Regions from separate parts of the Micromonospora sp. DT47 genome, predicted to be linked through region 1. Evidence: predicted binding sites of a transcription regulator. Region 1 holds the regulator's gene; each other region holds the start of a gene.
What was found. Region 1 encodes HrcA, which represses chaperone genes, less so after heat shock. Its sites were predicted from a motif close to GGTTNGCACNCTCNNNNNGAGNGTGCNAACC; they were not measured.
Positions count from the first base shown of each region.

Region 2: groES (co-chaperone GroES) is a predicted target of HrcA. The motif match lies at 3,064-3,094, and genes of this name have one in related genera.
Region 3: groL (chaperonin GroEL) is a predicted target of HrcA. The motif match lies at 4,829-4,859, and genes of this name have one in related genera.

Region 1 covers NZ_JBNCLC010000022.1:31,170-37,472, reverse strand. Annotated here, with positions in the region: gene hemW (radical SAM family heme chaperone HemW) at 1-782, shown strand, start outside; gene ACLQ2U_RS25800 (DUF4870 domain-containing protein) at 820-1,410, opposite strand; gene hrcA (heat-inducible transcriptional repressor HrcA) at 1,626-2,648, shown strand; gene dnaJ (molecular chaperone DnaJ) at 2,725-3,870, shown strand; gene ACLQ2U_RS25785 (16S rRNA (uracil(1498)-N(3))-methyltransferase) at 3,872-4,606, shown strand; gene ACLQ2U_RS25780 (SDR family NAD(P)-dependent oxidoreductase) at 4,650-5,411, opposite strand; gene ACLQ2U_RS25775 (histidine triad nucleotide-binding protein) at 5,458-5,817, shown strand; gene ACLQ2U_RS25770 (serine hydrolase domain-containing protein) at 5,814-6,303, shown strand, end outside.
Region 2 covers NZ_JBNCLC010000020.1:91,040-97,342, reverse strand. Annotated here, with positions in the region: gene ACLQ2U_RS24975 (sugar ABC transporter substrate-binding protein) at 1-979, opposite strand, end outside; gene ybaK (Cys-tRNA(Pro) deacylase) at 1,276-1,755, opposite strand; gene ACLQ2U_RS24965 (THUMP-like domain-containing protein) at 1,792-2,979, opposite strand; gene groES (co-chaperone GroES) at 3,230-3,544, shown strand; gene groL (chaperonin GroEL) at 3,615-5,261, shown strand; gene ACLQ2U_RS24950 (molybdopterin-dependent oxidoreductase) at 5,387-6,303, shown strand, end outside.
Region 3 covers NZ_JBNCLC010000008.1:225,482-231,784, forward strand. Annotated here, with positions in the region: gene ACLQ2U_RS15400 (S8 family serine peptidase) at 1-1,618, shown strand, start outside; gene ACLQ2U_RS15405 (GNAT family N-acetyltransferase) at 1,665-2,591, shown strand; gene ACLQ2U_RS15410 (hypothetical protein) at 2,707-2,952, shown strand; gene groL (chaperonin GroEL) at 3,010-4,632, opposite strand; gene ACLQ2U_RS15420 (hypothetical protein) at 4,907-6,295, opposite strand.

The sequences.
Region 1 (6,303 bases):
CCCGGATCTCGCTGGGCATGCAGTCCGCGGCGCCCGGGGTGCTGGCGGTCCTGGACCGGAAGCACAGCGCCGGCCGGGCCACCGCCGCGGCCCTGGAGGCGCGCGAGGCCGGGTTCGACCACGTCAACCTGGACCTGATCTACGGCTCGCCGGGGGAGAGCGCGGCGGACTTCGCCGCCTCGCTGGACCAGGTGGTCGCCGCCGGGGTGGACCACGTCAGCGCGTACGCCCTGATCGTCGAGGACGGCACCCGGCTGGCGGCCCGGATGCGCCGCGGCGAGCTGCCGTACCCGAGTGACGACGTGGCGGCGGACCGCTACCTGGCCGCGGAGGCCGCCCTCGACGCGGCCGGTTTCTCCTGGTACGAGGTGTCGAACTGGGCCCGCACCGAGGCGGCCCGGTGCCGGCACAACCTGCTCTACTGGACCGGCGCGGACTGGTGGGGCCTCGGCCCGGGGGCGCACAGCCACGTCGGCGGGGTGCGCTGGTGGAACGTCAAGCACCCCTCGGCGTATGCGAAGCGGCTGGCCGCGGGGGAGTCGCCGGGCCTGGCCCGGGAGCTGCTCACCGCCGGCGAGGCGCACATGGAGGACGTGATGCTGCGGCTGCGGCTCGCGTCCGGCCTGCCGCTGGACGCCCTGGACGCCGCCGGCCGGGCGGGCGCTGAGCTGGCGCTCGCCGACGGCCTGCTGGCGCCGGCGGAGTTCGCCGCCGGGCGGGCGGTGCTCACCCTGCGCGGCCGGCTGCTCGCCGACGCGGTGGTGCGCGACCTGCTGCCGTGAGCGGAGCCGCCGGCCGGCCCGGAGGCCGGCCGGGGACTCACTTGATCATGCTGATGCTCATCGGGTAGCGGTAGAGCTCGCCCTCGTTGGCCTTGACGCCGGCGAGGATGCCGAAGACCACGCCGAGGATGACGGCCGCGGCGACGGCGGCGAACCCGATCAGGATGCAGCTCAGGATCCAGCCGACCAGGCCGACGATCGACCAGAGCAGCTGGAAGTTGAGCGCCGCGACGGCGTGCTGGCGCACGGTCGGCGACTGGTTGCCCCGGGCGAGCATGGCGACCAGCGGCGGGAGCCAGCCGAGCACGCCGCCGCTGACGAACATGGCCGCGGCGCCGCCGAAGTGCGCGACGAGCGCCCAGGTCTTGTCCTCGTTGCTGGCCCAGCCGCCGCTCGGGGTGCCGTACGCGCCGCCGGTCGGATAGCCGGCGCCCGGCGGTGGGTAGCCGCCCGACGAGGAGTAGCCGCCCGACGGCGGCTGGTCACCGGGAGGCGGCGGATAGCCGCCCGCCCCCGGTGCCCCGGACAGTGGTGCGGTGGGCGGCTCGTGCGACGAGCCGTAGGGTGCGGTCGGGTCCGGCTGGGCGCCGGGTCCCCCCGCGCCGGGAGGGCGAGGTGGTTCAGTCATGGACGTCACGGTAGGGGCTGCCGGCAAGGGGACACCAGAGCGACATCGCCCCGGATGTCCGGCTGTTCGGCCCTACCGGCGCACCGGCGGTCCGTCGCTGATCATCGCGCCGGCGGGGACGCCGACGTAGACTGGCACTCGCTACAGTCGAGTGCCAGAGCGCTCGCCCCGGCGCGCACCCGCCCCGGGGCCGCCGTGCGTCAGGAGGTGGGGAGATGGGTCTCGACGACCGCAAGCTGGCCGTGCTGCGGGCGATCGTCGAGGACTACGTCGCCACCCAGGAGCCGGTCGGCAGCAAGGCCCTGGTCGAGCGGCACCAGCTCGGGGTCTCCCCGGCGACGGTCCGCAACGACATGGCCGTGCTGGAGGAGGAGGGCTACATCCGGCAGCCGCACACCAGTGCCGGCCGGGTGCCCACCGACCGTGGCTACCGCCTCTTCGTCGACCGGCTCTCCCGGGTCAAGCCCCTGAGCCCGGCCGAGCGCCGGGCGATCGAGCGCTTCCTGCTCGGCGCGGTCGACCTGGACGACGTGGTGCACCGCACCGTCCGGCTGCTGGCCCAGCTGACCCGGCAGGTCGCCGTGGTGCAGTACCCGAGCCTGGCCCGCTCCTCGGTGCGCCACCTGGAGCTGGTGCCGATCTCCACCACCCGGCTGATGCTGGTCATGATCGCCGACACCGGCCGGGTCGAGCAGCGGCTGGTCGAGCTGCCCGCGCCGATCCCCGCCGACCACGTCACCGACCTGCGCCGGCTGGTCAACGAGAAGCTGGTCGGCAGCCAACTGTCGGAGACCCCGCCGCTGGTCCAGGCACTGGTCGAGGAGTCGGCGCCGCACCTGCGCGGGGCGATGACCACACTCTCCACGGTGCTGCTGGAGACCCTGGTCGAGCGGCACGAGGAGCGGATCGCGCTGGCCGGCACCGCCAACCTGACCCGGGGCGGGCTGCTCGACTTCCAGGGCTCGCTGCGGCCCATCCTCGAGGCCCTCGAGGAGGAGGTCGTGCTGCTCAAGCTCATCGGCGAGGCCGAGCCGAGCACCACCCGGGTGCTGATCGGCGACGAGAACGAGATCGACAACCTCCGGGCCGCCTCGGTGGTCAGCACCGGGTACGGCCCGGGCGCGACGATCGTCGGCGGTCTGGGGGTGCTCGGCCCCACCCGGATGGACTACCCCGGCACCATCGCCACGGTGAGGGCCGTGGCACGCTACGTGGGCGAGCTGCTGGCCCAGAACTGACCCAAGGCAGGGGCCGGCGGCCGGCTCCGGCCGACGACCGGCGCAACGCGAGACGAACATGAGGACACCGAACGCAGTGGCCAGGGACTACTACGGCATTCTCGGCGTGAGCCGGGAGGCCTCCGACGACGAGATCAAGCGCGCCTACCGCAAGCTGGCGCGGCAGTTCCACCCGGACGTCAATCCGGACCCGGAGGCACAGGAGAAGTTCAAGGACATCAACGCCGCGTACGAGGTCCTCTCGGACGACCGGAAACGGCAGATCGTCGACCTGGGCGGGGACCCGCTCGCCCCGGGCGGCGGGGGCGCGGGCGGTCCGGGCGGCCCCGGCGGGGCGGGCCCGTTCGTCGGCTTCCAGGACATCATGGACGCCTTCTTCGGCGGCGCGGCCGGTGGCGCGCGCGGTCCGCGGCCGCGGACCAGGCCGGGCGCGGACGCGATCCTCCGGCTGGAGCTGGACCTGCACGAGACCGCGTTCGGCGTGGAGGCGCCGATCACCGTCGACACCGCGGTGCTCTGCACCACCTGCTCCGGCGCCGGCACCGCGGCCGGCACCCACCTGGCCACCTGCGAGGCGTGCGGCGGCCGGGGCGAGGTGCAGTCGGTGCAGCGCACCTTCCTCGGCCAGGTGGTCTCCGCCCGGCCCTGCACGGTCTGCCAGGGCTACGGCACCACCATCCCGCACCCCTGCCCGACCTGCGCCGGTGACGGCCGGGTCCGGACCCGCCGCTCGCTGACCGTCAAGATCCCCGCCGGGGTCGAGGACGGCATGCGGATCCGGCTGGCCCAGCAGGGCGAGGTCGGCCCGGGCGGCGGCACCGCCGGCGACCTCTACGTGGAAATCCACGAGCGGCCGCACGACGTCTACTCCCGCAAGGGCGACGACCTGCACTGCCGGGTCACCGTGCCGATGACCGCCGCCGCGCTCGGCACCCGGCTGACCATCAAGACGCTGGACAGCGAGGAGACGGTCGACGTCAAGGCCGGCACCCAGCCGGGCAGCACGCTGCGGCTGCGCGCCCGGGGCGTGCCGCACCTGCGCGGCACCGGCCGGGGCGACCTCTACGTCCACCTCGACGTGCGTACCCCGACCAAGCTCGACGCCGACCAGGAGAAGATGCTGCGCGACTTCGCCAAGACCCGGGGCGAGGAGGTCGCCGAGCTGACCAAGCAGGGCGGCTTCTTCTCCCGGATGCGCGACGCGTTCAACGGGCACGCCTGAGGTGTCCGCGCCGCTGTTCCTGGTCGAGGCGCTGCCCACCGGTGACTCGCTGACCCTGGACGGTCCGGAGGGGCACCACGCGGCGACCGTGCAGCGGCTGCGGGTCGGCGAGGAACTGCTGCTCGCCGACGGGCGGGGCGGCACGGCCGCCGCCGTGGTCACCGCCGTCGGCCGGGGCACCCTCGACCTCGACGTCACCTCCCGGGGGTACGTCGACGCGCCCGTCCCCCGGATCGTCGTGGTGCAGGGCATCGCCAAGGGGGACCGGGGCGAGCTGGCGGTGCAGGCGATGACCGAGGTCGGGGTCGACGAGATCGTGCCCTGGGCGGCGTCCCGGTCGGTGACGCAGTGGCGCGGTGACCGGGGCGTACGGGCCCGGGACAAGTGGGTCGCGACCGCCCGGGAGGCGGCCAAGCAGGCCCGCCGGGCCTGGCTGCCGGTGGTGGCCGGGGCCCCGGACGAGCCCACCGCCACCGTGGCCCGCCGGATCGCCGGGTCCGGTGCCGCGTTCGTGCTGCACGAGGAGGCGCAGGAGCGGCTGACCACCGCCGAGCTGCCGGAGACCGGTGAGGTCGTGCTGGTGGTCGGGCCGGAGGGGGGCATCGCCCCGGTGGAGCTGACCGCGTTCGTCGAGGCGGGGGCCCGGCCGGTGCGGCTCGGCTCCTCGGTGCTGCGTACCTCGACGGCCGGCGTCGCCGCGCTCAGCGTGCTCGCCACCCGCCTCGGCCGCTGGTGACCGTCCGGCCCGAGGTCCAGCAGGGTGGGGCCCGGTGGCCGGGTCAGGAGCGCAGGTACGAGGCTCCGTTGAGGTCGACGATCGTGCCGGAGGCCCACTCCGCCTCGGGGGAGGCGAGCCAGTGCACCGCCGCGGCGATCTCCTCGGGGCGGGCGACCCGGTGGAACGGGCTCTGCGCCCGGACCGCGTCGCCGCGCGGGGACTTCAGGTGCTCGTTGGTCATGTCGGTCTCGACGAAGCCGGGGGCGACGGTCGCCACCGCGATGCCGTACGGCGCGAGCGCCACCGCGAGGGACTGCGCCATCGCGTTCATCCCCGCCTTGCTCGCCCCGTACGCCGGGTTGGCCGGCTCGCCCCGGAACGCGCCCCGGGAAGAGACGTTGACGATCCGCCCGCCCCGGTCACGCATGTGCTGGGCGGCGCACCACGACGCGTTCGCCGCGCCGAACAGGTTGGTGTCCAGCACCTCGCGCCAGCGCTGCCGCCACTGGTCGTAGCTGCTCTCGAAGACCGGGTGCGGCGGGTCCGCCGGGCCGAACACCCCGGCGTTGTTCACCAGCACGTCCAGCCCCCCGAGCGGGGCGGCGGCCTCGTCCACCATGGCCCGTACCGCGTCCGGGTCGGCGAGGTCGGCGCGGACCACCACGTGGCCGTCGCCGGGCAGCTCGGCGCGGAGCCGCTCGGCCAGCTCCGCCGAGTCGCGGTGGTGGATCGCCACCCGGTCCCCGCCGGCGGCGAACGCCCGGGCCACCGCCCGCCCGATGCCCCGCGAGGCCCCCGTCACCAGTACCGCCCGTGAAGTCACGGGCCACATCATGCCCCAGCGGGTCGGCGAGCCTTACCATGCCCCGATGGGATCCGACTGCCTGTTCTGCCGCATCGTCGCCGGGGAGATCCCGGCCACCATCGTCCGGGAGACCGCCACCACCCTCGCCTTCCGCGACACCGGCCCGAAGGCGCCGGTGCACGTGCTCGTCATCCCGAAGGAGCACTACGCCGACGTGGCCACGCTCGGCCAGGGTGACCCGGCGCTCGCCGGCGAGGTGCTGGCCACGGCGGCCGCGGTGGCCGAGGACGAGGGGCTGCTCGGCGACGGCTTCCGGCTGATGTTCAACACCGGCGCGTACGGCGGCCAGGAGGTCTTCCACGCCCACGCGCACCTGCTCGGCGGCGCGCCGCTCGGCCCGATGCTGGCCCGGGACCTGGCGTGACGGGAGCGCCCGACCGGTTGGCGCGGATGGTCCGCCGGGTCCAGGCCCAGGGCCGGGTGCCGGCCCTCGCGGCGGCCCTGCACCGGGCCGACCGCCCGCTCTGGACCTGCGAGGTCGGCGGCATCGGCAACGACACCACCCTCGGCCCGGGGACCCGGTTCCGGATCGGCTCGGTCACCAAGACGTTCACCTCCGTACTGGTCATGCAGTGCCGCGACGACGGGCTGCTCGACCTGGACGACCCGCTCGGCCGGCACCTGGACCTGCCCGCGCACGGCGAGCTGACCGTGCGCCGGCTGCTCTCGCACACCGCCGGCCTGCAACGCGAGCCGTACGGGGACGTCTGGGACACCCTGCGCGCCCCGGCGGTCGACCAGCTGGTCGCGGACCTGACCCGGGTCGAGAAGGTGCTGCCGACCGGCCGGCGCTACCACTACTCCAACCTCGGCATGGCCCTGCTCGGCCGGCTGGTCGGCGCGCTGCGCG
Region 2 (6,303 bases), on a different contig from region 1:
GCAGGACGGCGTCCACGTCGCGGCCGCTCTCCGGGTCCCTGACCGTCTGGCCGGTCTCCTTGCGCTCGCCGTTGGCCAGCGCGATGGCCAGGTCGGAGGCGGCCTTCGCCTCCTCCTTGATCGCCTTGTAGACGGTCATGCACTGGTCGCCCGCGAGGATGTTCCGCAGGCCCTGCGGGGTGGCGTCCTGGCCGGTCACCGGGATCTTGCCGTTGAGCTTGTTCTTCTTCAGCACGGAGATGGCCGCGTTGCCCAGGCCGTCGTTGGCCGCGAGGACGCCGTGGATCCGGCCCTTGGTCTGGGTGAGCATCTGCTCGAAGGTGACGCCGGCCTGCGCGTTGTCCCAGTCCGGGACCGACTGGTCCGGGCCCTTCGTGTACTCCTCGGCGTCGAACTTCGGCTTGAGGACGGAGTCGTAGCCGTTCTTGAACAGCGTGGCGTTGTTGTCGGTCGGCGAACCGTTGAGGTAGGCCACGACCGGCTTCTTGACGCCCTTGTCCGCCAGGCATTTGCTCAGGCCCTCGCCCTGGAGCCTGCCCACCGCCTCGTTGTCGAAGCTGACGTAGTACTCGGCGGAGCCGCTGAGGGTGAGCCGGTCGTAGTCGATGGTGGCGACGCCCTGCGACCTCGCCTTCTCCAGCACCGCTTTGCCGGTGCCCGAGTCGAGATTGACGATCATCAGGACGGTGGCGCCATTGGTGATCATTTGTTCGGCGATGTTGGAGAACTGTGACTTGTCGCCCTGCGCGTTCTGGATGTCGGATGCCACCCCGGCGGCGTCGAAGGCCTCCTTGAGGAACTTGCGGTCCGCGCCCTCCCACCGAGCGGAAGACTTGCTGTCGGGCAGGATCACGCCGATCTTCGGCTTCTTGGCGCGGCCGCCGGCCTGACTGCCGCTGGTCGACTGGTCGCCGCAACCGGCCACGCCGCCAGCGGCCAGCAGCCCGACGGCGGCGAAGGTGAGGAAGCCCTTGCGCATCTGCACGGGGTCCTTTCGGGGGTGGTGGTGGGGTAGGTGGCAGGCGTTTGTTGTGAGCGGCAACGTATTGCGACACACGTCACTGCCGCAAGACTCCGTGGTCGGAAGTCGCTTGGCCTGCGGTAACAATCCCGTAACGCGGGGAAGTTCGTCGAAATCCGCTCGCCGCGCCGTGATCAGCCCCGTCCCCGGGACTCCACGGAAAAGCGACGGGTCGCCGGACAATGGCGGTCGGAATTGGTGGTCGGACGCGGAGCGCGGCGTTTCATGCCCGTCCACCCGGGCCGGTGAAGTGTTCAGGGGGCGGCGACGTGCGCGGTGGTGGCGTCGGTCAGCGCGACCAGGTCGGCCGGGGCCAGTTCGACCTGGAGGCCGCGGCGGCCGGCGGAGACGTAGACCGTGTCATGGGCCAGCGCGGAGGAGTCCAGCACCGTGGGCAGGCGTTTGCGCTGGCCGAGCGGACTGATCCCACCCCGGACGTAACCGGTGGCCCGCTCGGCGACCGCGCGGTCGGCCATCGTCGCCCGCTTGCCGCCCACCGCCGCCGCCAGCGCCTTGAGGTCGAGCTCGCCGGTGACCGGGACGACCGCCACGGCCAACCCGCCGTCCACCTCGGTGACCAGCGACTTGAACACCCGCTCGGGCGGCACCCCGAGCGCCTCGGCGACCAGCGCACCGTAGTTCGGCGCGTCGGGGGAGACGTCGTACGGGTGGGTGCGGTGCGGGATCTTCCGCCTGGTCAGCAGCGCCGTCGCCGGAGTGCCCTGTCCCGCCATGGCATCACGCTAACCCGGCCCTGGTCGGCCGGCGACTCAGGACCCGACCGGGCGGCAGACCAGCACGGTCGGCGCGCCGGCGACCCGGGTCAGCACCAGGCTGGCCGCCGCGTCGCCGGCCAGCCTCAGGTCGCGGCGCAGCTTCTCCGGCTCCAGCGCCGAGCCGCGCTTGAGGATCTCCACCCGGCCGACCCGGCGCTCCCGCAGCAGCGCGCGCAGCCGCTTCAGCGAGAACGGCAGCACGTCGGTGATCTCCAGGCAGCGGGCGAACGGGGTCGCGGTCGGGGTGTCCGCGTACAGGTAGGCGATGCTCGGGTCGGCGATCGTCGCGCCGAGGTCGTCGGCCAGTTCGGCCACCAGGTGGGCCCGGACGACCGCGGGGTCCGGGTCGTACAGGAAGGAACGGGTCGGCCCGACCCTCGCCTCCACGTCGCCGGAGCCGGTCAGGGAGTGGACCGTGTCGCCGCGCAGCACGGTGGACCGGCGGGGGACCTCGGCCAGCCGGCCGCACCAGAGCGCCGCCTCCACCAGGTCGCCGTCCGCGCTCACCCACTCGGCCTCGGCGCCCGCCGGGATCAGCGCGTGCTCGATACCGGGGGCCACCTTCACCACCGTGTACGGCACCCGTTCGGCCAGCCCGGTGACGAAGTCCCAGGGCGGGGAGTAGGCGTTCGGGTCGAAGATCCGTCGACCGGTGCCGGCCTTCCGGCGCGCCGGGTCGCAGAAGACGCCGTCGACCTTGGTCACGTCGAACGCCGTGGCGTCACCGCATTCCACGGTGAACAGCTCGGCCAGCCCGGCCGCCTCCGCGTTCGCGGCGGCCATCGCGGCGGTCACCGGGTCGGCCTCCACGCCGTACACCCGGATGCCGGCGCGGGCGGCGGCGAGCGCGTCCGCGCCGAGGCCGCAACCCAGGTCGGCGAGGGTGCGCACCCCGGCGGCGCGCAGCCGCGCCGCCCGCCGGTCCGCGACCACCCGCCGGGTGGCCTGCTCCAGCCCGGCCCGGGTGAGGAACAGCCCAGCGGCCGACGGCCCGAACTTGCCGACCGCCCTGCGGCGCAGCTCGGCCTGGGTGAGCGCGGCGGAGGCCAGCCCGGCCGGCACGCCGGTGGAGCGGAGCGCGGCCGCCGCGGTCAGCGGGTCGCCGCCGGCCAGCGCGGTCGCCGCCGCGAGCGCGGCCGACCCCTCGGGGGTACGCAGCGCCGCCAGTTGGTCGGGATTCACCCCGCCATTCTTCCCGGCCGTCCGACTCGCCCGGCGGCGGGCTGGCACTCTCCTTGACGGAGTGCTAGCCGAGGAATAACCTGCGATTAGCACTCTCACCCTGAGGGTGCCAGCTCCCGGGCCGTCAGGTCCGGGTGCTGAACGCCAGGCGGACCGGCACCCGCGACGACGGCCCCGCCCGGTGGCATGTGGCAGATTGACGCTGGTCGGCCCCGGTCGACCGGCAACGAAACCAGTACCCCAGGAGGGTATGCCCGTGACTACCGCGACCAAGGTTGCGATCAAGCCGCTCGAGGACCGGATCCTGGTCCAGGCGAACGAGGCTGAGACCACCACGGCGTCGGGCATCGTGATCCCCGACACCGCCAAGGAGAAGCCGCAGGAGGGCACCGTCCTCGCTGTCGGCCTGGGCCGCGTCGACGACAAGGGCAACCGGATCCCGGTTGACGTGAAGGTCGGCGACACCGTCCTCTACTCGAAGTACGGCGGCACCGAGGTCAAGTACGCCGGCGAGGAGTACCTGGTGCTCTCCGCCCGCGACGTCCTCGCGGTCATCGAGAAGTAAGCAACCGATCAGTGTCGCTGCCCCGGTCCGGCTCGCCGGGCCGGGGCAGCGTCGCTTCGAAGGGACATTCATGGCGAAGATCCTGAGCTTCTCGGACGACGCCCGGCACCTGCTCGAGCACGGTGTCAACGCCCTCGCGGACGCGGTCAAGGTCACCCTCGGCCCGCGTGGGCGCAACGTCGTCCTGGACAAGAAATTCGGTGCGCCGACGATCACCAACGATGGCGTGACCATCGCCAAGGAGATCGAGCTCACCAACCCCTACGAGAACCTCGGCGCGCAGCTGGTCAAGGAGGTGGCGACGAAGACCAACGACGTCGCCGGCGACGGGACCACCACCGCGACCGTGCTGGCCCAGGCGATGGTCCGCGAGGGCCTGCGCAACGTGACCGCCGGCACCAACCCGGCGGGTCTCAAGCGCGGCATCGACGCGGCCGCCGCGAAGATCTCCGAGGCGCTGCTCGGCCGCGCCGTCGAGGTCGCCGACAAGGAGTCGGTCGCGCACGTGGCGACGATCTCCGCGCAGGACTCCACCATCGGCGAGCTGATCGCCGAGGCGATGGAGAAGGTCGGCCGCGACGGTGTCATCACCGTCGAGGAGGGCTCCGCCCTGCACACCGAGCTGGACGTGACCGAGGGCATGCAGTTCGACAAGGGCTTCATCTCGCCCAACTTCGTCACCGACCTGGAGTCGCAGGAGTCGGTCCTGGAGGACCCGTACATCCTGGTCACCACGCAGAAGATCTCGGCGATCGAGGAGCTGCTGCCGCTGCTGGAGAAGGTCCTCCAGAACAACAAGCCGCTGCTGATCATCGCCGAGGACGTCGAGGGCCAGGCGCTGTCCACCCTGGTGGTCAACGCGATCCGCAAGACCCTCAAGGTCTGCGCGGTCAAGGCCCCCGGGTTCGGCGACCGCCGCAAGGCGATGCTCCAGGACATCGCGATCCTCACCGGCGCCGAGCTGGTCGCCCCGGAGCTGGGCTACAAGCTCGACCAGGTCGGCCTCGAGGTGCTCGGCACCGCCCGGCGCGTCGTGGTCGACAAGGAGACCACCACCATCGTCGATGGTGGCGGTCAGGCCAGCGAGGTCGCCGACCGGGTCGCCCAGATCCGCAAGGAGATCGAGGCTTCGGACTCCGAGTGGGACCGGGAGAAGCTGGCCGAGCGGCTGGCCAAGCTCTCCGGCGGCATCGCGGTCATCAAGGTGGGCGCGGCGACCGAGGTCGAGATGAAGGAGCGCAAGCACCGGATCGAGGACGCCATCTCCGCGACCAAGGCCGCGGTCGAAGAGGGTACCGTCCCCGGCGGCGGCGCCGCCCTGGTGCAGATCCTGCCGGTGCTCGACGACGACCTCGGCTTCACCGGTGACGAGAAGGTCGGCGTCTCGGTCGTGCGCAAGGCGCTGGTCGAGCCGCTGCGCTGGATCGCCCAGAACGCCGGCCACGACGGTTACGTCGTGGTGCAGAAGGTCGCCGGCAAGGAGTGGGGCAACGGCCTCGACGCCGCCACCGGCCAGTACGTCGACCTGGTGAAGTCCGGCATCATCGACCCGGTGAAGGTGACCCGCAACGCGGTCACCAACGCCGCCTCGATCGCCGGCCTGCTGCTCACCACGGAGAGCCTCGTGGTGGAGAAGCCGGAGCAGGCCGAGCCGGCCGCCGCCGGCGGTCACGGCCACTCGCACGGCCACGGCCACCAGCACGGCCCGGGTTTCTGACCCACGCCGTACGCCAGGTCAGGGCGCACCGTCCGTGGGCGGTGCGCCCTGACGCGGTTGTGGGCACGATTACGGAACGCTGACGGTGTTGGCGGTCGGTCCGGTTGATCGACAACACTGGTCCGATGAGCAGCACGCCGCGCAGCCTCGCCGCGCTCGCCGGGATCACCGCCGCCGCCGTGGCGATCGGTGCCGCCGAGCCGGTGGCCGTCCTCACCGGTCCCCGGTCCGCGCCGCTGATCGCGGTCGGCGGGCTGGTCGTCGACGTGGTCCCCGAGCCGCTCAAGAAGTTCGCCATCACCGTCTTCGGGACGTACGACAAGGTCGCCCTGCTGGTCGGGACGGCGCTGCTGCTGGCCGGGTTCGCCGCGCTGCTCGGGATGCTGGCCGTCCGCCGGCTCTGGATCGCGCTGGCCGGCATCGCGGCCTTCGGCGCCCTCGGGGTGGCCGCTGCGCTGACCCGGGCCGGCGCGGACGCCGCCGACGCGCTCCCGTCGCTGGTCGGTGCGGGGCTGGGCGCGCTGGTGCTCTGGGCCTTCCTCGACGGACCGTTGCAGGTCGACCCCTGGCCGTGGACCCCGCCAACGCCCCTGCCGGCCACGCCTCCCGCCGCGGCGGAGCCCGGCGACCGGCCCGCCGTGCTGGCGGGGTCCGGCGACCGCCCCGTCGTGCCGGCGTCGACCGGTGAGCCGGCGCAGGCCGACGGGCCGCCCGCCGGGTGGGAGCCGTTGGAGAGCAGCGACCCGGAGTCCCGGCGCCGGTTCCTGCGCGGCGTGGGCGCGCTGGCCGGGGCGGCCGCCGTCGCCGGGTTGGGCGGGCACTGGCTCGCCGGCCGGCGGGGCGTGTCGGCGGCCCGGCAGGCGGTCGCGCTGCCCACCCCGTCGGCGGTCGCGCCCGCCGTGCCGGCCGGCGCGGACCTCTCGCTCGCGCAGCTCGCGCCCTACGTCACCCCGACCAGCGGCTTCTATCGGATCGACACCGCACTGGTGGTGCCGCAGGTCGATCCGGAGACCTGGCGGCTGCGCATCCACGGGCGGGTCCG
Region 3 (6,303 bases), on a different contig from region 1:
GGCCCGCCGCGGCGGCGTACCGGCCGGACCGGCTCCGGTCCGCTGGCTGGTCGGGTTGGCGCTGCTCGGGCCGCTCGCCTTCGCCGACCCGGAGGAGATCTCGATCATCCTAATGAGCAGCCGCGACGTGCCGTTCTGGGTGGCGGTCGCCGCCGGCGCCGGGCTCGCCGTCGCGGTCCTGCTCGCCGTCGGGTACGGCGTCCTGCTGGCCCGCCCGCGCGGGCTCACCCCCGACCGGCGGGTGGCCGCGCTGGCCGTCGGCGTCCTGCTCGTCACGGTCGGCGCGGTCGACCTCGGCCCCGGCCAGCCCGGCCTGCACGGCGAGCGGCTGCTGGTGGTGCTCCGTGAGCAGGCCGACCTCTCCGGCATCCCCGCCGGTACGCCGGGTCGGGCCGGCCGGGACGCCCGGCGTATCGAGGTCCATCGCCGCTTGGTGGCCACCGCCGAGCGGACCCAGGGCGGGCTGCGCCGGGACCTCGACCGGCTGCACCTGCACCCCAGGCACTACTACCTGGTCAACGCGATCGAGACGGACGGCGGTCCGGGGGTGCGGGCCTGGCTCGCCGGCCGTCCCGAGGTGGCCCGGGTGCTGGTCAGCCAGCGGGTCCGGCCGCTGCCCGCCCCCGCGCCGACCAGCCGCGGCGCCCAGCCGCCACCCGGCGGGCCGGCCTGGAACATCCGCATGATCGGCGCGGACCGGGTCTGGTCCGAGCTCGGGGTCACCGGCTCCGGGGTGGTGGTCGGCAGCTCGGACTCCGGGGTGGACGGTGCCCACCCGGCGCTCGCCGGCGGCTTCCGCGGCGGCGACGACTCCTGGTACGACCCGTGGGACGGCACCCGCGCCCCGACCGACCAGGGTGGACACGGCACCCACACGGTGGGCAGCGCGGTGGGCCGGGACGGCATCGGGGTGGCGCCCGGCGCCCGCTGGGTGGGCTGCGTCAACCTGGACCGCAACCTGGGCAGCCCGGCGCACTACCTGGACTGCCTGCAGTTCATGCTGGCCCCCTTCCCGGCCGGCGGGGACCCGTTCACGGACGGGCGGCCGGATCGGGCGCCGGACGTGCTGACCAACTCGTGGGGCTGCCCGCCGATCGAGGGCTGCGACCCGGCCGCGCTGCGACCAGCCACCGCCGCGCTGGACGCCGCCGGCATCCTGGTGGTCGCCGCCGCCGGCAACACCGGCCCGTACTGCGGCTCGATCGCCGACCCGCCGGGGCCGTACCCGGACGTGCTGACCGTCGGCGCGGTGGACCGCGGCAGGCTGGTCACCCGGTTCTCGAGCCGGGGTCCGGCTCCCGACGGGACCGCCAAGCCGGACCTGGTCGCCCCGGGCGCCGATGTGCTCTCCGCGATGCCCGGCGGCGGCTACGCCGTCCTGGACGGCACCTCGATGGCGACGCCGCAGGTGGCGGGCGTGGTGGCGCTGATGTGGTCGGCGAACCCGGCACTCGTCGGCGATCTGGAGCGCACCCGGCGGATCCTGCGGGAGACGGCGAAACCGGCCTCGACCAACTACCCCTCGTCCGCCCCGCAGGACACCTGCGGCGGGCACGGGAACGTCGACGGCGCCGGCATCGTCGACGCGTACGGGGCGGTGCGGGCGGCCCGGGGCTGATCGGGCCTTGCGCCGACCGGTGGTGGCTGATCTAGGGTCGGCGACCATGGAGGCCGACTTCACCCTCGCCGAACTGCCCGTCGACCGGGCCCCCGCCGCCGTCGCGCTCTGCCGGCGTGCGCTGGACCTGCCCGAGGACGCCGCCGAGGCGAACGCCCTCGTGGACACCCTCTGGACCAGGGCGGCGGCGGACCGGACGGTGGTCGCGTCCGGGGCGTACGCGGGCGACGAACTGGTCGGGGTGCTGATCGGCTCGCTCGCCGCCGGGGACCCGCGGCTCGGGCATGTGGACCTGATGGCGGTGGACCCGACCTGGCGGCGCCGCGGGGTCGGGCGGGCGCTGCTGGCCGACGCGGAGCGGCGGCTCGCCGGGCTCGGGGCGGCCGAGGTGCTGCTCGCCGGGAATCCGCCGTACTACGCCTGGCCCGGCATCGACGTCCGCTACACGCCGGCGGTCTGCGTCGCGCTGGCGCTCGGCTACCGGCAGGACCGTACCGCCTGGAACATGACCGCCGACCTGTCGTACGACGGATCGCCGGCGCTGCGCACGACGGAGCCGGCGGAGCGGCGGCTGGCCGGCCAGGGCGTGGTGGTACGCCGGGCCGAGCCGGCGGACCTGCCGGCGCTGGCCGCCTTCGCCCGGTCCACCTTCGGTGGCCTCTGGGACGCCGAGCTGGCCGGCTCGGTCGGCCGGGACGGCGCCGGTTGCCACCTGGCCGAGCGGGACGGCGAGCTGCTCGGCTTCGCCGCCTGGGGTTCGTCGCGGCCGAGCTGGTTCGGGCCGATGGGGACCGCCCCCGCGGCGGAGGGTTCCGGGATCGGCGGGGTGCTGCTGCGCCGCTGCCTGCGCGACCAGCGGGCGGCCGGGGTTGGCGCGGCGCAGATCGGCTGGGTGGGACCGGTGCCGTTCTACTCCGGCAGCGCCGGTGCGCGGATCGAGAGGGTTTTCTTCCTCTACCGGCGGACGCTCTGACGGCTGGCCGCCGGGAGACATCGACAACGGGGCGAAGGGGACATGGACCCGATTAACCCGGTTCGACCGCGTGACTGATCGACGCCCCCTACCGTTTCGGTAAGAGGAGGCGGCCATGACCACGGACGACGAGCAGACCGACGACGTTCAGCACGTCACCTGGACGCCGGCCGGCGACCGGCCCACCGCGGTGCCGTTCGACCGGCGGGACTACGGCGACGCCGAGCAGTTGGCGGAGATGACCGGGGTCGACGAACCGGAGGCCGACGAACCGGTGACGGTGGTCGACGAGCCGGTCCCCGTCCCCCCGCCGTACGACCGGGCCGAGAAGCGGCGCAACCAGCGCCCGCTGCCCCGATAGCGACGGAAAGGGGCGGACCGCTCGCGCGGCCCGCCCCTTCCGGTGTTGGAGCTGGACTCAGAAGTCCATGTCCCCGCCACCCGGACCACCCGGGGCGGCCGGGGCCTTCTCCGGCTTGTCCGCCACGACGACCTCGGTGGTGAGGAACAGCGCGGCGATCGACGCGGCGTTCTGCAGCGCCGAGCGGGTCACCTTGGCCGGGTCGATGATGCCCGCGGCCAGCAGGTCCACGTACTCGCCGTTGGCGGCGTTGAGGCCGTGACCCGCTTCGAGGTTGCGGACCTTCTCCACCACGACGCCGCCCTCGAGGCCGGCGTTGACGGCGATCTGCCGCAGCGGGGCGTCCAGCGCGACCTTGACGATGTTCGCACCGGTCGCCTCGTCGCCGACCAGGTCCAGCTTGTCGAACGCGGTCTTGCCGGCCTGCACCAGCGCGACGCCACCACCCGGGACGATGCCCTCCTCGACGGCGGCCTTCGCGTTGCGGACGGCGTCCTCGATGCGGTGCTTGCGCTCCTTCAGCTCGACCTCGGTGGCCGCGCCGACCTTGATCACCGCAACACCGCCGGCCAGCTTGGCCAGGCGCTCCTGCAGCTTCTCGCGGTCGTAGTCGGAGTCGCTCTTGTCGATCTCGGCCCGGATCTGGTTGACCCGGCCCTGGATCTGCTCGGCATCGCCGGCGCCGTCGACGATGGTGGTCTCGTCCTTGGTCACCACGACCTTGCGGGCGCGGCCCAGCATGTCGAGGTCGACGGCGTCCAGCTTGAGGCCGACCTCCTCGCTGATGACCTGGCCACCGGTGAGGATGGCGATGTCGGCCAGCATGGCCTTGCGACGGTCACCGAAGCCCGGCGCCTTGACGGCGACCGACTTGAAGGTGCCGCGGACCTTGTTGACCACCAGGGTGGCCAGGGCCTCGCCGTCGATGTCCTCGGCGATGATCAGCAGCGACTTGCCCGACTGCATGACCTTCTCAAGGATCGGGAGCAGGTCCTTGACCGACGAGATCTTGCTGTTGACGATCAGGAGGTAGGGGTCGTCGAAGACGGCCTCCATGCGCTCCGGGTCGGTCATGAAGTACGCGGAGACGTAGCCCTTGTCGAAGCGCATACCCTCGGTGAGCTCGAGCTCCAGGCCGAAGGTGTTGCTCTCCTCGACGGTGATGACGCCTTCCTTGCCGACCTTGTCCATCGCCTCGGCGATGATCTCGCCGACGGTGCTGTCACCGGCGGAGATGGAGGCGGTGGAGGCGATCTGCTCCTTGGTCTCGACGTCCTTGGCGAGCTTGGACAGCTCCTCCGAGACGCTGGCCACGGCGGCCTCGATGCCCCGCTTCAGGGCCATCGGGTTGGCGCCGGCGGCCACGTTGCGCAGGCCCTCACGGACCAGGGCCTGGGCCAGGACGGTCGCCGTCGTCGTGCCGTCACCGGCGACGTCGTCGGTCTTCTTGGCGACCTCCTTGACCAGCTCAGCGCCGATCTTCTCGTACGGGTCCTCGAGCTCGATCTCCTTGGCGATGCTCACACCATCGTTGGTGATGGTGGGGGCACCCCACTTCTTCTCGAGCACGACGTTGCGGCCCTTGGGGCCGAGGGTCACCTTCACGGCGTCGGCGAGCTGGTTCATGCCCCGCTCGAGGCCGCGGCGCGCCTCTTCGTCGAACGCGATCATCTTGGCCATACGGCGTTGTCCTCCTGGACACTCACGGGCCACCCGAGTGTGTGTCCCGGATGGGCCGCCTGGTGTACGCACCTTGGGACGTCGCCACCTGGCGACGACGACGTCCTTCGGCCGGGCCGGATAGCCCGCGACGACCGGCCATGTGGCCCCACCGGCGTCTCCAACGCCGGCGCGACCGTGGCCCCACCGTCCCGACCATTGGCACTCAGCGTATGCGAGTGCCAATGACCTGTTTAGCACTCTCCCCTGCCGAGTGCAAGCACGCCGGGGTCGGTCAGCCGAGTTCCGCCGCCAGTCGCGCGGCGTTCACCGGGGCCTCGTGGGCGCGCTGCTCGGCGTACGTCACCACCAGCCCCACCAACTGCGCCAGGTAGACCGGGACGACCACCAGCGCGCTCAGCACGATCACCAGGACCGCGCCCACGGCCGTGCCCGGCGACGCGAGCGGGTCGGTGCCGAACGGCAGCGTGCCGAATCCCTCCAGCATCCCGCCGATCACGCTGCCGACGATCACCGCCGCCGCCACCAGCGCCACCCGGCCGAGCACCAGGCCGAGCCGGTCGTGGAAGAAGCGGAAGGAGCGGCCGATCGGGTTCTGCCGTTCGAACAGGTAGACCGGGCCGGCCAGGGCGAGCGCGAAGGCGAGGTAGACGCCGGGCAGCAGGCAGAAGCAGAACCCGACCGTGACGATCGCGGTGATCAGCAGGCTCCAGCCCCAGAGCCCGAGGGCGCGACGCAGGCCGTAGCGGAGGGCTCCGCCCAGGTCGGCCGGCTCACCGGCGGCCTGCCGGGCGACCACCCAGGTGCCGGCCGCCCAGCCCAGGCTCTGCGCGAAGCCGAGGAGGAGGCTGGCGACCAGCACCGCGCTCCCGTACGCGGCGAACTCCGCCAGGTAGCCGTCGGGCAGCGAGCCGTCCGCGGGCAGCGTCTCCTCCGACGGCCCGAGCCCGAGGGAGAGCAGCGAGACCACCGCGGCGGGCACCGCCTGGGTGAGCAGCATCAGCGGCAGCAGGATCCGCCAGCCGCGGCGCAGCGCACCCAGGCAGCGCGAGGTCCAGCCGTTGACCCCGGCGTACGGCGGGTTGACCAGGGGATCGTCCGGGTCCAGACCGCCGCCGGCCGGCCAGCCGTAGGGCTGGTAGCCCGGCGGGAATCCGGCGTACGGGCCGGCGCCGGGCGGGAAGCCGCCGGTGGGCGGGAAGGCCCAACCCTGCGGCTGCCCGGCGGCCGGATCGTCCGGGTACGGCCGCCCGGGCCACGGCTGCCCCGGCATCGGCTGTCCGGGCCACGGCTGTCCGGGCATGGGCTGCCCGGGCACGGGCTGGCCGGGCCACGGCGCGGCCCAGTGGCCGGGCGACGGTTGGCCGGACCACGGCGCGTCGGGCGGGCCCTGGGTCGCCGGGCCACCGGGCTGCCCCGGTGCGGGCGGGACTGCCGGCGGGACCGGCTCGGACGGCGGCGCGAGCGGCGCGGTCGGCGCGGTCGGCGCGGTCGGCTCGGACGACGGCGCGGTCGGCTCGGACGACGGCGCGGTCGGGTCGGGCGACGGCGCGGTCGGGTCGGGTGGCGGTGCGGACGCCTCCGGCCCGGTCGGACCATCCGGCGACCCGGCCGGACCCCCGGCCTGCGGCTCGGGCGGACCGGACGGGGACTGGTCGGACATGAAGCCTC